DNA from 2 places in the Cohnella candida genome. Region 1 is predicted to be linked to the other one. Evidence: predicted binding sites of a transcription regulator. Region 1 holds the regulator's gene; the other holds the start of a gene.
The links. Region 1 encodes NrdR, which represses ribonucleotide reductase genes. Its sites were predicted from a motif close to AACACNATATATNGTGTT; they were not measured.

Region 1 (5,614 bases):
GGCATATGCGGCAGGGAGGCCGAGCAGCAGCGCGAGCACCGTCGAACCGAGACCTACGACGAGACTGTTTAGGATATAACCGAGAAAATCGTACTCTTCGAACACGCTCGCGTAATTATGCGTTGTCGGCTTGAATGCGAAGAGCTGGCCCGTGGACATGATTTGGGACTGCGTCTTGAAAGAAGCGAGCAGCATCCAAAGGAACGGAAAGGCAAACGCGAGCAGCACCGCAGCCGTTAAAACGCCCATGATGAGCCGTGCCGTCTTGTTGCGTTTAGTCATACTGGGCCTCCATTCTTTTGCGCATCCAGATCATCACGAGCGTCAGTCCCATCACCAACGCGAAGAAAAGGACCAGCAGGGAAGACGCCATGCCGAGCTTGAAATATTGAAAGCCGAGCACGTAACCGTAAATATTCAGCGTCTCCGTGGCAAGATCCGGACCGCCCTGCGTGGTGGCGTAGATGATGTCGAAGGTTTTGAGCACGTCGATCAGCCGCAGCATGGCGGCGACCAGGATCGTCGGTCGCAGCAACGGAAGCGTAATGGACGCAAACTTCTTCCATCTGCCGGCGCCGTCCACGTCCGCAGCCTCGTAAGGCTCTCTCGGAATCGTGGCCAATCCCGCCATGACGATGAGGGAAATCATCGGCGTCCACTGCCATACGTCAACGATGATCAGAGAAGGGATCGCTTGGGCCGGAGAGCCGAGCCAGAGCATCGGTTTTAACCCGATGGCTTTGAGCATCAAATTGGCCGCGCCGATCGTCGGCTCGTAGATCAACAGCCAGACAAGCCCCATCGCGACGGGCGTCGCCACCATCGGGAGCAAGAATACCGTCTTGACCAGGTTTTTGCCGCGGAATTCGCGCGAGAGCAGCAGCGCGATCGCGACGCCCAGCACGACTTCGACCGCGAGAGCGACAACCGTGAAATACAAGGTCGAACCGGCCGCGTGCCAGAATCTGCTCTCCTTCAGCAAGGCTGCGTAATTATCGAGCCCAACCCATTTGGGCGGGGTAATCGCGGACATGCTCCATTCGTAAAAACTGATGCGGACGGTATACAGAATCGGAAACAGCATCATCACGAGCACGAATGCCACCGCCGGAAGCACGTAAATCCATTTCAGGTTTCGGTCGAACCAGTTGTAGGGCATGGGACTCTCCTTCCTCTCTTCGCCGTTGCCGTATAAGCCAAAAGGGCCATGGAATGACCCTTTTGACCGTTCGGCTTTTATTTGTTTTTGTCCTTATCGATGACCGCCTGCAGCGCTTCGTTCGCTTTATCCGCGACGGGCTGCACGTTCGTTTCGCCGGTAATGATCTTCTGCACGATTTCGCCTACCGCGTCGCGCGCTTCCCCGACGTTGATGACGGTGGGACGATCGTGGTCGATGCCGCCTTTCACGCTTTCCTTGATGACGGCCACCAGTTCCGGCGGAAATCCCGTCGTTCCTTGGGGGTTGTCCCAGACGGAAGTGCGCGCTCCCGGGTTGCCTTTCTCCTGGGTTTTCAGCACGATTTCTTTGCTGGTTGCCCACTGGATGAATGCCCAAGCCGCGTCTTTGTCGACGGATTTGGCATTGATGGCTAATCCCCACGAGGTGATGTTATACGGCTTGGATCCCGCGGCACCCGCCGGAAACGGTGCAAAACCCACCTTGTCGGCCACTTGGGACTTGGACGGATCCGTAGCGTTCTTGTAAAGCGAATTCGCGTCCGTGAGGAAAGCGACCTTCCCTTGGCCGAAAATGCCGAACGCTTGCGGCCAGGACATATTCAGAACACCGGGAGGGCCGTAGTCTTTCAGAAGCGTGCCGTACGTCGTGAAGGCCTTTAACGCTTCCGGCGTGTTAATCGAAGCCTTGTCTCCGTTCATGAAGTCTCCGCCTTCCGAGTACAGGAACGAGGACACCTGCGTGACGAGCGGCGAACGCTGCCCGCGGGCAACGAATCCATACATCTCCTTACCGGGATCATGAAGCTTCTTCGCCGCGGCGACCAACTCATCGATCGTTTTCGGAACCGGAATGCCCGCAGCCTCCAGCAGGTCTTTGCGATAATACAAAATTTCCTGTTCCGAGATAATGGGGATGCCGGCGAGTTTGCCGTCGACCGTGGCCGTCCCGATTGCGGATTTGGAAATGTCGGCGAAATCGTATGCGGGATCTTTGTTCACGTAATCATCCAGCGCCTGCAGCCAGCCGTTTTTGAAAAACAGCTTGCCTTCCTGCAAAGGGCGATACATGAAAACGTCCGGCGTTTCGGAACCCGCGGTGAATTGAACCGTCAGTTTTTGGGTCAGCTGGTCTTCGAAATAACCTTGTACGTTGACCTTCATCCCCGTTGCCGCCTCGAAATCCGGTATCAGCGGTTTGATGGCGTCGGCCCATGGATGGTTGGCGGTGACCAGATTAATCGTCTTGCCTTCGAATGGCTTGGCGGAAGGCGCCGCCTGTCCGCTCGAGGGGCTCGCGCTCGCTTTAGCGGACGGTTCCGCCTTCATAGTGCTTTCTGCCGAGCCGCCGCCCGATTTGCCTGAGCATCCGGCTAGCATCGCGACTGTCATCACGATGGCGAGTCCGGCGCTCAGCCGTCTTTGCAACAAATTCATCCTTAACCCTCCGTTTTGGATCATATTGGATGCGCTTTCTATTTTCAGCATATAGAACCCGGGATTCGGATGAAATAACGAAAACTCAACATCGATAACTCTCCATGAAGGAAGTTGGCTCGGCTTATCGCAACAAAAAAAGATGCAACGAGTATTCGCTGCATCGGAATCGGAATCGAAATCAATGATAAACGGCCGGCCGCATATGGCAGCAAATCATCTCGAGCGCGAGGCACAGCTCGCGGATATCTTGTTCGGCCATGTTTTCCACGATGTCGTAAACGAGCTCTTCCAGCTCGCGATCGCTTAAGGTGTCTACGCCTCCGTTGGCGCTCGGCATCATGTAAGAACGCATTGTTTTCCCCCTATCGTGTTTTAACGATAAAAAACCCTTCATCGGAAGCCAATGAGGGTGAGGAAACACCCCTTTGGCGGCTTGGCAGTCATCGTCCCGAGGAACATTAGACCCATAGCTTTGCGTCCTTGCCTTTCGGCAAGTTTGCCTTTATCAGCGGGTTTATGCGCTTATATCCGTACGATATCAGTTCATTCCGCTCCGGTCAATAGGATTTGATCAATTCGCATGAATGTATCGACGATCGGCAATCCTAACTCGGCGGATGGATTCACATGCCGTGTTTGCTGATGAGTCCGTTCAGTTCCTTCAGGAACATGTTGATGTCCTTGAACTGCCTGTACACCGACGCAAAACGGACGTAAGCCACTTCGTCGACGGGATACAGCATTTCCATCACGAGCTCCCCGATGACGCGGCTCTCGACTTCCGCGAGGGCCGTGTTGCGGACTTCGCGTTCGACGTCGGAAACGATGACCTCCAGCTGCCCAACGGAAACGGGGCGTTTCTCGCAGGCTCGGAGCAGCCCGCGCAGGACCTTGTCCCGGCTGAACTCTTCGCGGCTGCCATCCTTCTTGATCACGACCAAAGGCGTTTCTTCCACGGTCTCGAACGTCGTGAAGCGACGGTTGCACTTCTCGCACTCGCGGCGGCGGCGGATCGACTTATTGTCGTTGGCCGGCCTGGAGTCGAGCACTTTGGTTCCGTTGTAGTCGCAGTACGGACATTTCATGATTCGGAAGGGACCCCTTTCGCAAGCTCGAAAAAAAGATTTTAATTCCAACATTCTCCTATCATGAAACCTGAGGAAACGGACACAATACGATTACCAACCGCAAGGAGGTGAAGATCATGAGCAACCGCCGCAGCAACCAACTGGTCGTTCCCCAAGCGAACCAAGCCCTGGACCAAATGAAATATGAAGTAGCTCAATCCCTGGGCGTAACCCTTTCGCAGGACGGCTACTACGGTAACATCCTTACAAGAGACGCCGGCCGTATCGGGGGTAACATCACCCGTCAACTGGTCCAAATCGCCGAACAACAACTTGCCGGTCAATTCGGTGCAAACCGCTAATCGCAACAATTTGTCTTAAATAAAGGGAAGCTTTGAGGCGGAAGCGCTTCAAGGCTTCCTCTTTAATATAGGCCGGGAAGCTCACTTCTCGTCGTAAATCTTCTGATACTTCTTATAATAATACATCACACGCTGTACGTAATGTCTAGTCTCTCCGTAAGGAATATCGCGCACGGTGCTCTCGCTGCCGTCCCACACCTTATCGTTCAGCCACTGCTTGACCCGGTTCGGCCCCGCATTGTAAGCGGCCAGCACGACGGGCAGGCTGTCTCCGAATTGCCGGCGCAGTTCCTTCACGTACCAAGTGCCCAGCCGGATGCCGGCGTCGGCGCTTTGTCCCGCATCCTCGACCGTCATTTCCCCGAACTTTTCCTGCTTCAGGATCCAATTGGCCGTATCCGGCATCAGCTGCATGATCCCGACCGCCCCTTTGGGCGATACCGCATTTTCCTTGAAATTCGATTCAACCCGGATAATGGCCGCGATGAGCAGCGGATCCTGGCCGTAACGCTCCGCATTCTGCTTGATTTCGTCCATGTAATACACCGGATACACGAGCCGGCCGATCCACTCGGAACGGATGAATAAGGCCGCGAGGACGACGATGAGCAGGAGCAGGAACCATCGCTTCCGTTTTCCCTTGATTTTTTTCCTTTTCGTCATGCCAGCCCCATTTCCCGCCACAACCGTTCGATCTGACGCTCCGTATCCTCGAGACTGCCGCCGTTGTCGATCACGTAGTCCGCGAGCCGCTTCTTTTCTTCGATGTCCATTTGGGCGGCCAGCCTTCTCTCCGCTTCCGCTGCCGAAAGCTTGTCCCGTTCGATCAACCGGCGAAGCTGCTCTTCACGCGGAACGTAGACGACCATGACCTTGCTGAAATACGAAGTCAGCTGAGATTCATACAGCAACGGAACATCCACCACGGTCAGCCGCTCCGGAAACTCCGATTCGTATGCCTGCATCCGTTCTTTCATGACGGCGCGGATCGCCGGGTGCGTAATTCTCTCCAGCGCTTTACGGCGATCGGTATCGGCGAACACGATAGAGCCGAGCTTCTTCCGGTCAAGCGTGCCGTCCGGCTGCAATACGGCTTGTCCGAACTCCCGGGCGATCGCTTCGAGAGACGGCTGTCCCGGCTCCACGATTTCCCGGGCAATGCGGTCCAAATCGATCAGCAGAGCGCCGCGCCGGGCAAGAAGGCTCGCCACGGTGCTTTTCCCGGTGGCGATACCTCCCGTTAGTCCGATGTTCATGTGCATCTTCCTTCTATAACAGTTTGAATAGTCCCATGGCGATGAGAATAATGCCGGGCAGCACCGTCAGTCGCCGGACCCATCTCCAGCCCGATACGCGGAAGCCGACGCGCGTTCCGATCCACAAGAACGATCCGCTCGACGCGGCGATCAAGGCAGCCGTTAACAGCGGCGGAAAACCGACCATCGCGGCTCCGATTCCCGCTCCGAACGCGTCCAGCGAGAGCGCTGCACCGAGCAGAGAAGCTTCGCCGGCGGAAATCGTACCCGACCGGTCCATATCCGCGGCCGCAGGCGTGCGGAGAATTTG
Region 2 (5,614 bases), 1.9 Mb from region 1:
CGCATGCCGCGCTTGCTGACGGCTTCGCCGACTTCCGGATACACTTCGACCATGTTCTTCATGAAGCCGGATTGCAGGAACTTCTCGGCGTCGAACGCTTGGAAGGAACCTTTCTCGGCCGCGATTTCCGTGGAAGCTAGGTACGCTTCGCGTGCCATGAAGCCGTACAGCTTGTCGAGGAACTCCAGGGAGTCTTCGCTGCCGTAGCGGATTTCCAGACGGATCATCAGCTCGGCCAGGCCCATCGTGCCGAGGCCGACGCGGCGCTCGTTCTTCTGGTTGGCTTCGTTCTCCGGAAAATGGTACGGCGTCTTGTCGATGACGTTGTCCAGGAACCGCGTGGAGTAACGCACCGTTTTGCCCAGCTCGTCCCATGCGACGTCGTGTTTCTCTTCGTCATAGAACTTGGACAGGTTGATGGCGGACAGGTTGCAGACGCCCCATGCCGGCAGGCCTTGCTCACCGCACGGATTCGTGCAGATGATCGGGTTGAAGTACCAGCTGTTGGACATTTGGTTGTAGTATTCCATGAACACGACGCCCGGCTCCGCCGATTTCCAGGCGGACTCGATGATCGTATGCCATACTTCGCGGGCGCGGACGGTCTTGTAGTGGATGACGTTCTTGCCCGTCTTCTTCCACTTGTCGAGGTCGCCGTCCCAGATTTCGTTGTATTCCGGATCCTTGGTGTCCGGGAACACGAGATCCCATTCGAGGTCTTCCTTGACGGCTTTCATGAAGCCGTTGCTGACGCATACGGACAAGTTGGCGTTCGTCACCATGCCCGCCGTCTGCTTAACCGTGATGAAATCCATCAGGTCCGGATGCCAGTCGTTGATCATGAGCATCAGCGCGCCGCGGCGGCTGCCGCCTTGCTCGATGAGGCCGGTCGTGTAGCTGAACAGTCCGCCCCAGGAAACCGAGCCGCTCGAAGAACCGTTCACGCCTTGCACGATGGAGCGGCGAGGACGCAGCGAGGACAGATTGATGCCGACGCCGCCCCCGCGCGCCATGATTTCGGTCATTTCCGAGAGGGTTTCCATGATGCCGCCGCGGCTGTCATGCGGAGACGGAATCACATAGCAGTTGAACAACGTCAACTCTTCGCTTGCGCCTGCGCCTGCCGCGATCCGGCCGCCGGGAACGAGTTTCCAGTCGTCCAGCACCCAGCGGAATTTATCGGTCCATTCCTTCTGTTTCTCGGGAGAGGTTTCAACGGAAGCCATGGCGCCCGCAAGGCGGTCCCACATTTGCTCCGGCGTTTTCTCGATGGTCAGCGTGAGCTTCTCGACCGTGGACTCCACCAGGTCGCCGTTGCGAAGCTTCACGGTGACGTTGCGGCCTTCGCGCTTGACGACTTCGCCGACATCCTTAGCCGGGAACTTCGGATCGTCCTTGGTCAGTACGAGAACGACGTCTCCTACTTTCGTTGCGCTGGTGTCCGCGTTCTTCCACGCGTAACGATCCAAAAAAATCTTCTCGCTTAACCCTTCCAAACGCTTCGATTGCACCGTCTTCAACCCGGATCACTCTCCCGAAACCTTGATATGATTGATGTTTCATGAATTCGAGACTTTCATATGTCGTATGTAAATTGTACAACATATTGTGTACGAAAGCCATTATACTATACCACATATTGTGAAGCCATAGGACAAAAATCATAATTCCTCGAACCTTGTCAACCAAGCGCGAACGATCTCCTATTTTCTCCCTTTTGCTCTCTTTTTCGCGAACGTTTTGAATGCGCCCGTGATGCTCATACTAGTGGGGTAACTTTCCTATGACGAGGAGGACATGTCGTTGCTCACGCCCGTATCGAAGTCCGCCGGCATGCCGAACGGTGCCCCGCTGCCCCCCGCGGATCCCGCTTTCCCGAGCGCGGCCGCCGTCCCGGCGTCCGCCGAACCGCCCGCGAGAATGATCCATCCGCTGGTAGAGCTCTCGTTCGACCGCTCCGCCTTCGAAGAATTGGAACGCCGGACGGAGCGCAACGGCCCGTGGGACGATTGGACCTTGTACAAGCTCGCTTGGGAAGCGGAGGAGGCCTCTCTCGTCACCGATTTCCACGAGCTGCAGTGCCTGCGGGCGCTGCCCGCTTTCGAGCCGATGGCCCACCAGGTGGAGACGGCCCGCAAGGTGCTGCACGAAATGCACGGACGCGCCATCCTCGCGGACGAGGTCGGCCTGGGCAAAACGATCGAAGCCGGCTTGATCCTCAAAGAATATTGGGTCCGGGGACTCGTGAAAAAAGTGCTGATCCTGGTGCCCGCTTCCCTCGTGCTGCAATGGGTGCGGGAGCTCGGCCAGAAGTTCGACCTGCCCGCCGTCCCGCAGAAGAGGCTGCATTCCTGGCAGGCGGACATCGTCGTCGCTTCGATGGACACGGCCAAACGCGAGCCGAACCGTCAGCTCCTCCTGGATAACGAATACGACCTTCTCATCGTGGATGAGGCCCATAAATTGAAAAACAGGCGAACGAGCAACTACCAATTCGTCAACGAGCTCCGCAAAAAATATTGCCTGCTGCTGACCGCCACGCCCATTCAGAACGACATGAGCGAGCTTTATAACCTCATTACCCTGCTGAAGCCGGGACAGCTCGGAGAAGAGGGAGAATTCAATTCCAATTTCGTCAAAGGCCGCCGAGCCGCCAAAAACGAGGACAAGCTGCAGGAAAACCTCGGCCAGCTCATGATCCGCAACCGGCGCAGCGACGGAGGGGTGGAATTTACCAAGCGGTTCGTCACCAACGTGCCGCTGACTCTCTCCCCGGAGGAAATGGCGCTGTACGAGGGCGTAACCGACTATGTCAAACGCCATGCTTTCGCCGAGAACGGCGACCTCGCCAGCATGCTGTCCCTCGTCACTCTTCAACGCGAAGTATGCTCGAGCCGCGACGCCGTGTTCCTGACGCTCGTCAACCTGTTCAAGAAGACGCCGGAAGGCTCTCCGCTCCGCGCCCGGATCTGGGAGCTCGTCGAGCTGATCCGGGGCATCCAAGCGAACACCAAAGCGGAGAAAACGATGGAGCTCATCCGGCAAATGGACGACAAAGCCATCATTTTCACCGAGTACCGCCAAACGCAAGACTATCTGCTGCGCTTTCTCAAGGAACACGACATCCAGGCCGTCCCCTATCGCGGAGGCATGAACCGCGGACGCAAGGACTGGATGATGGACCTGTTCCGCAGGCGCGCGCAGGTCATGATCGCCACCGAAGCCGGCGGCGAAGGAATCAACCTTCAGTTCTGCCATAACATCATCAATTTCGACCTTCCGTGGAACCCGATGCGCGTCGAACAGCGGATCGGGCGCGTGCACCGCCTGGGACAGACGGAGGACGTCAAAATCTACAATTTGTGCACGCTCGGAACGATCGAAGAACATATCGTACACCTGCTCCATGAGAAAATCAATATGTTCGAATCGGTCATCGGAGAGCTGGACGAAATCCTCGAACGGCTCGAGATGGAAGAGTCCTGGGAGAAGAGAGTCGCGAAAATGGTGCTCGAGTCCTCCGACGGGGAAGATCTACGGCGCCGGCTGGACGGGCTCGGGGATTCGATGCTGGAAGCCCGGACCCAACCTACGAAAGGGGCTGCGACGTGAATCCGAAAAAAGTTCAGAAATTCGTGCTTTCTTATATAGAAGCGACGGGCTGCCACGTGATCGAGAAAAGCCCCTCCCACGTCACCGTGAAGCTGTCCCCCGAAGCCGACCGCGCGCTGACGGGGCGGCCATTCTATTGGAGTTTCATCGACAACACGGGAACCGTCCCGGAGACGATGACCTATTCCTGGATGTTCGGCAAATCCCCGCCTCCCGCTGCCGGCGTACCCTCCACCGTTCTCTCCTCGTTGATGACGACGGACGGCGGGCGGGTGATGCGGGAAGAAGTCTATTTCGGATCCCGCCGACTGACTCAACTGTTCGACGCCGTCCGTCAAGCCGGGCGCTGCGTCACCTTGTTCGAAGAGCCGCCGCGAGGCGTGCGCGATCCCTTAGGCTCGGCGCCATACACCGCCTGGCTGGGCGTGAATTTCAAAGCGGGCTTCGCCTGCGACATGAAACGGGAGGAGCTGTACGGCTGGGGCATTTCGCTGGCGACCGGGGTGATCGACGAACGGTTTTTCGACCGGCTGAAGGATACCCGGTTGACGCCCAAGCTTCCCGCGAACGTCCATCTGCTTAAGAACGGCTTGTCTTTGCGCAAAGCGATGACGCAACTCGAGAACGCGCTGGAACGCAAGCTGAAAGCCGCGGATTTTTCCTGGGCGGTGGAGGCGGAAAATCGGCGTCAGGAAGAACGAAATCGGATAAATCTCTATTACGGGCCGCAGCTCGACAGGGCCCTGGAGGATCCCGAGCAAACCGCCGCTCTGCAAACCCGGCTGAAGCAACGGGAGGAAGAGATCGACTGGCAGTACCGGCCGCGCGTCGAAGTGTCGGTCGTAAACTGCGGCATTTTCCATCTTCCGGGGATCCATTAACGGCCTTCGCCCGCTATCCCGGCGGTTCGCGAAATTCCGGCAAAAACAGAACCGGAAGCCGCGGCGAACCCTGACAGGAAGAAACAGTATTCGGCGGGGCTTGTCCCTTACAATGAACCTGTCCGACCTCCAGGAACGACAAATTCAACCCAAGCAGGTGAACTTGAATGAAGGATCCCGCTGCCAAACGTTCCCCTTATCGCATTTTCTTTATCGTTACTTTATTGTTCCTGTTCGCATCCATCCCTTTGCTGACGGCCTCTTCGTCCGCTGAGACCGAAGCGTCGGCTGCGCCTCCCTCCAAGCTGGAGCAGCAAGTCCTGGTTTGGGCGGCGGCCTTGTCGTCGCAGAAGTCCTTTGCGGCATGGAAAGGCGCCGTACCGGATATTCAGGCGCTCGGTCCGGGTACGCACGGATGGCTGGCCTTCATGATGAAAGACGGGAAAACGGTCGGCTACCTGGTCGTTCACGCCGCGGCCGACGGCACGTTCCGTCTTGGGGAGTATGGCACCGGAGAGGACGCGCTTTTCTCCCCTGCCGTTCTGGAGAAATCCTTGACCGAAAATGGACTCATCGCCTCGAAGGACGAGCCCTATACCGCGGTCCGCCATTATTTCAATCCCTTCGCCTCATCTTGGGAAGTGACGATCGGCCAAGATACGTATTGGCTCGACGCCAAAACAGGCGAAATCCTGCCCTTCGACCGCCCGGCCTGGGAGAAGGCATTGCCTTCGGTCCGTCCCCTCGATCCGGCGGTCTTATCCGGAGCGGAAGGTTTGGGAATCGGCATCGCGAACGTCTGGACGAATGAATCTTTCGATGCTTACGAAACCCTGCCCTGGCTGACCGGAAAAGCGCCTTTTGCCGTCGCCGACAACGGCAAAGAGGTGCAGAACCGCCTCCGCGGCGGCCTGCACCTCCGATATGTGTCCGAGCCTTATGGCGACGCCGCTCTCTACGCCTTGCCCGTGATCGGGTTCCAGTCGTGGTCCGGCGGACGGCTTGATCTTGCGCTCGACATGCAAGGAAACCGTTATATCCCACTGGCATCCTTGCTCCAATTCGGCCGTTTCTACGAGTAGTCCGCGTGCTCGGTGAGGTTGTGCATGTCCTGCATTTCC

Region 2: a site for NrdR is predicted at 1,596-1,613, ahead of EAV92_RS11190 (adenosylcobalamin-dependent ribonucleoside-diphosphate reductase). Genes of this name have one in related genera too.

What each region holds. Positions count from the first base shown of each region.
Region 1 is NZ_CP033433.1:475,330-480,943, reverse strand. It holds gene EAV92_RS02290 (carbohydrate ABC transporter permease) at 1-282, opposite strand, end outside; gene EAV92_RS02285 (carbohydrate ABC transporter permease) at 275-1,159, opposite strand; gene EAV92_RS02280 (ABC transporter substrate-binding protein) at 1,237-2,616, opposite strand; gene EAV92_RS24375 (hypothetical protein) at 2,798-2,971, opposite strand; cyclic di-GMP riboswitch class I at 3,044-3,130, opposite strand; gene nrdR (transcriptional regulator NrdR) at 3,243-3,704, opposite strand; gene EAV92_RS02270 (alpha/beta-type small acid-soluble spore protein) at 3,824-4,048, shown strand; gene EAV92_RS02265 (lytic transglycosylase domain-containing protein) at 4,130-4,711, opposite strand; gene coaE (dephospho-CoA kinase) at 4,708-5,304, opposite strand; gene ytaF (sporulation membrane protein YtaF) at 5,318-5,614, opposite strand, start outside.
Region 2 is NZ_CP033433.1:2,356,660-2,362,273, forward strand. It holds gene EAV92_RS11190 (adenosylcobalamin-dependent ribonucleoside-diphosphate reductase) at 1-1,520, opposite strand, end outside; gene EAV92_RS11195 (DEAD/DEAH box helicase) at 1,921-3,612, shown strand; gene EAV92_RS11200 (YqhG family protein) at 3,609-4,493, shown strand; gene EAV92_RS11205 (hypothetical protein) at 4,661-5,575, shown strand; gene EAV92_RS11210 (YqzE family protein) at 5,566-5,614, opposite strand, start outside.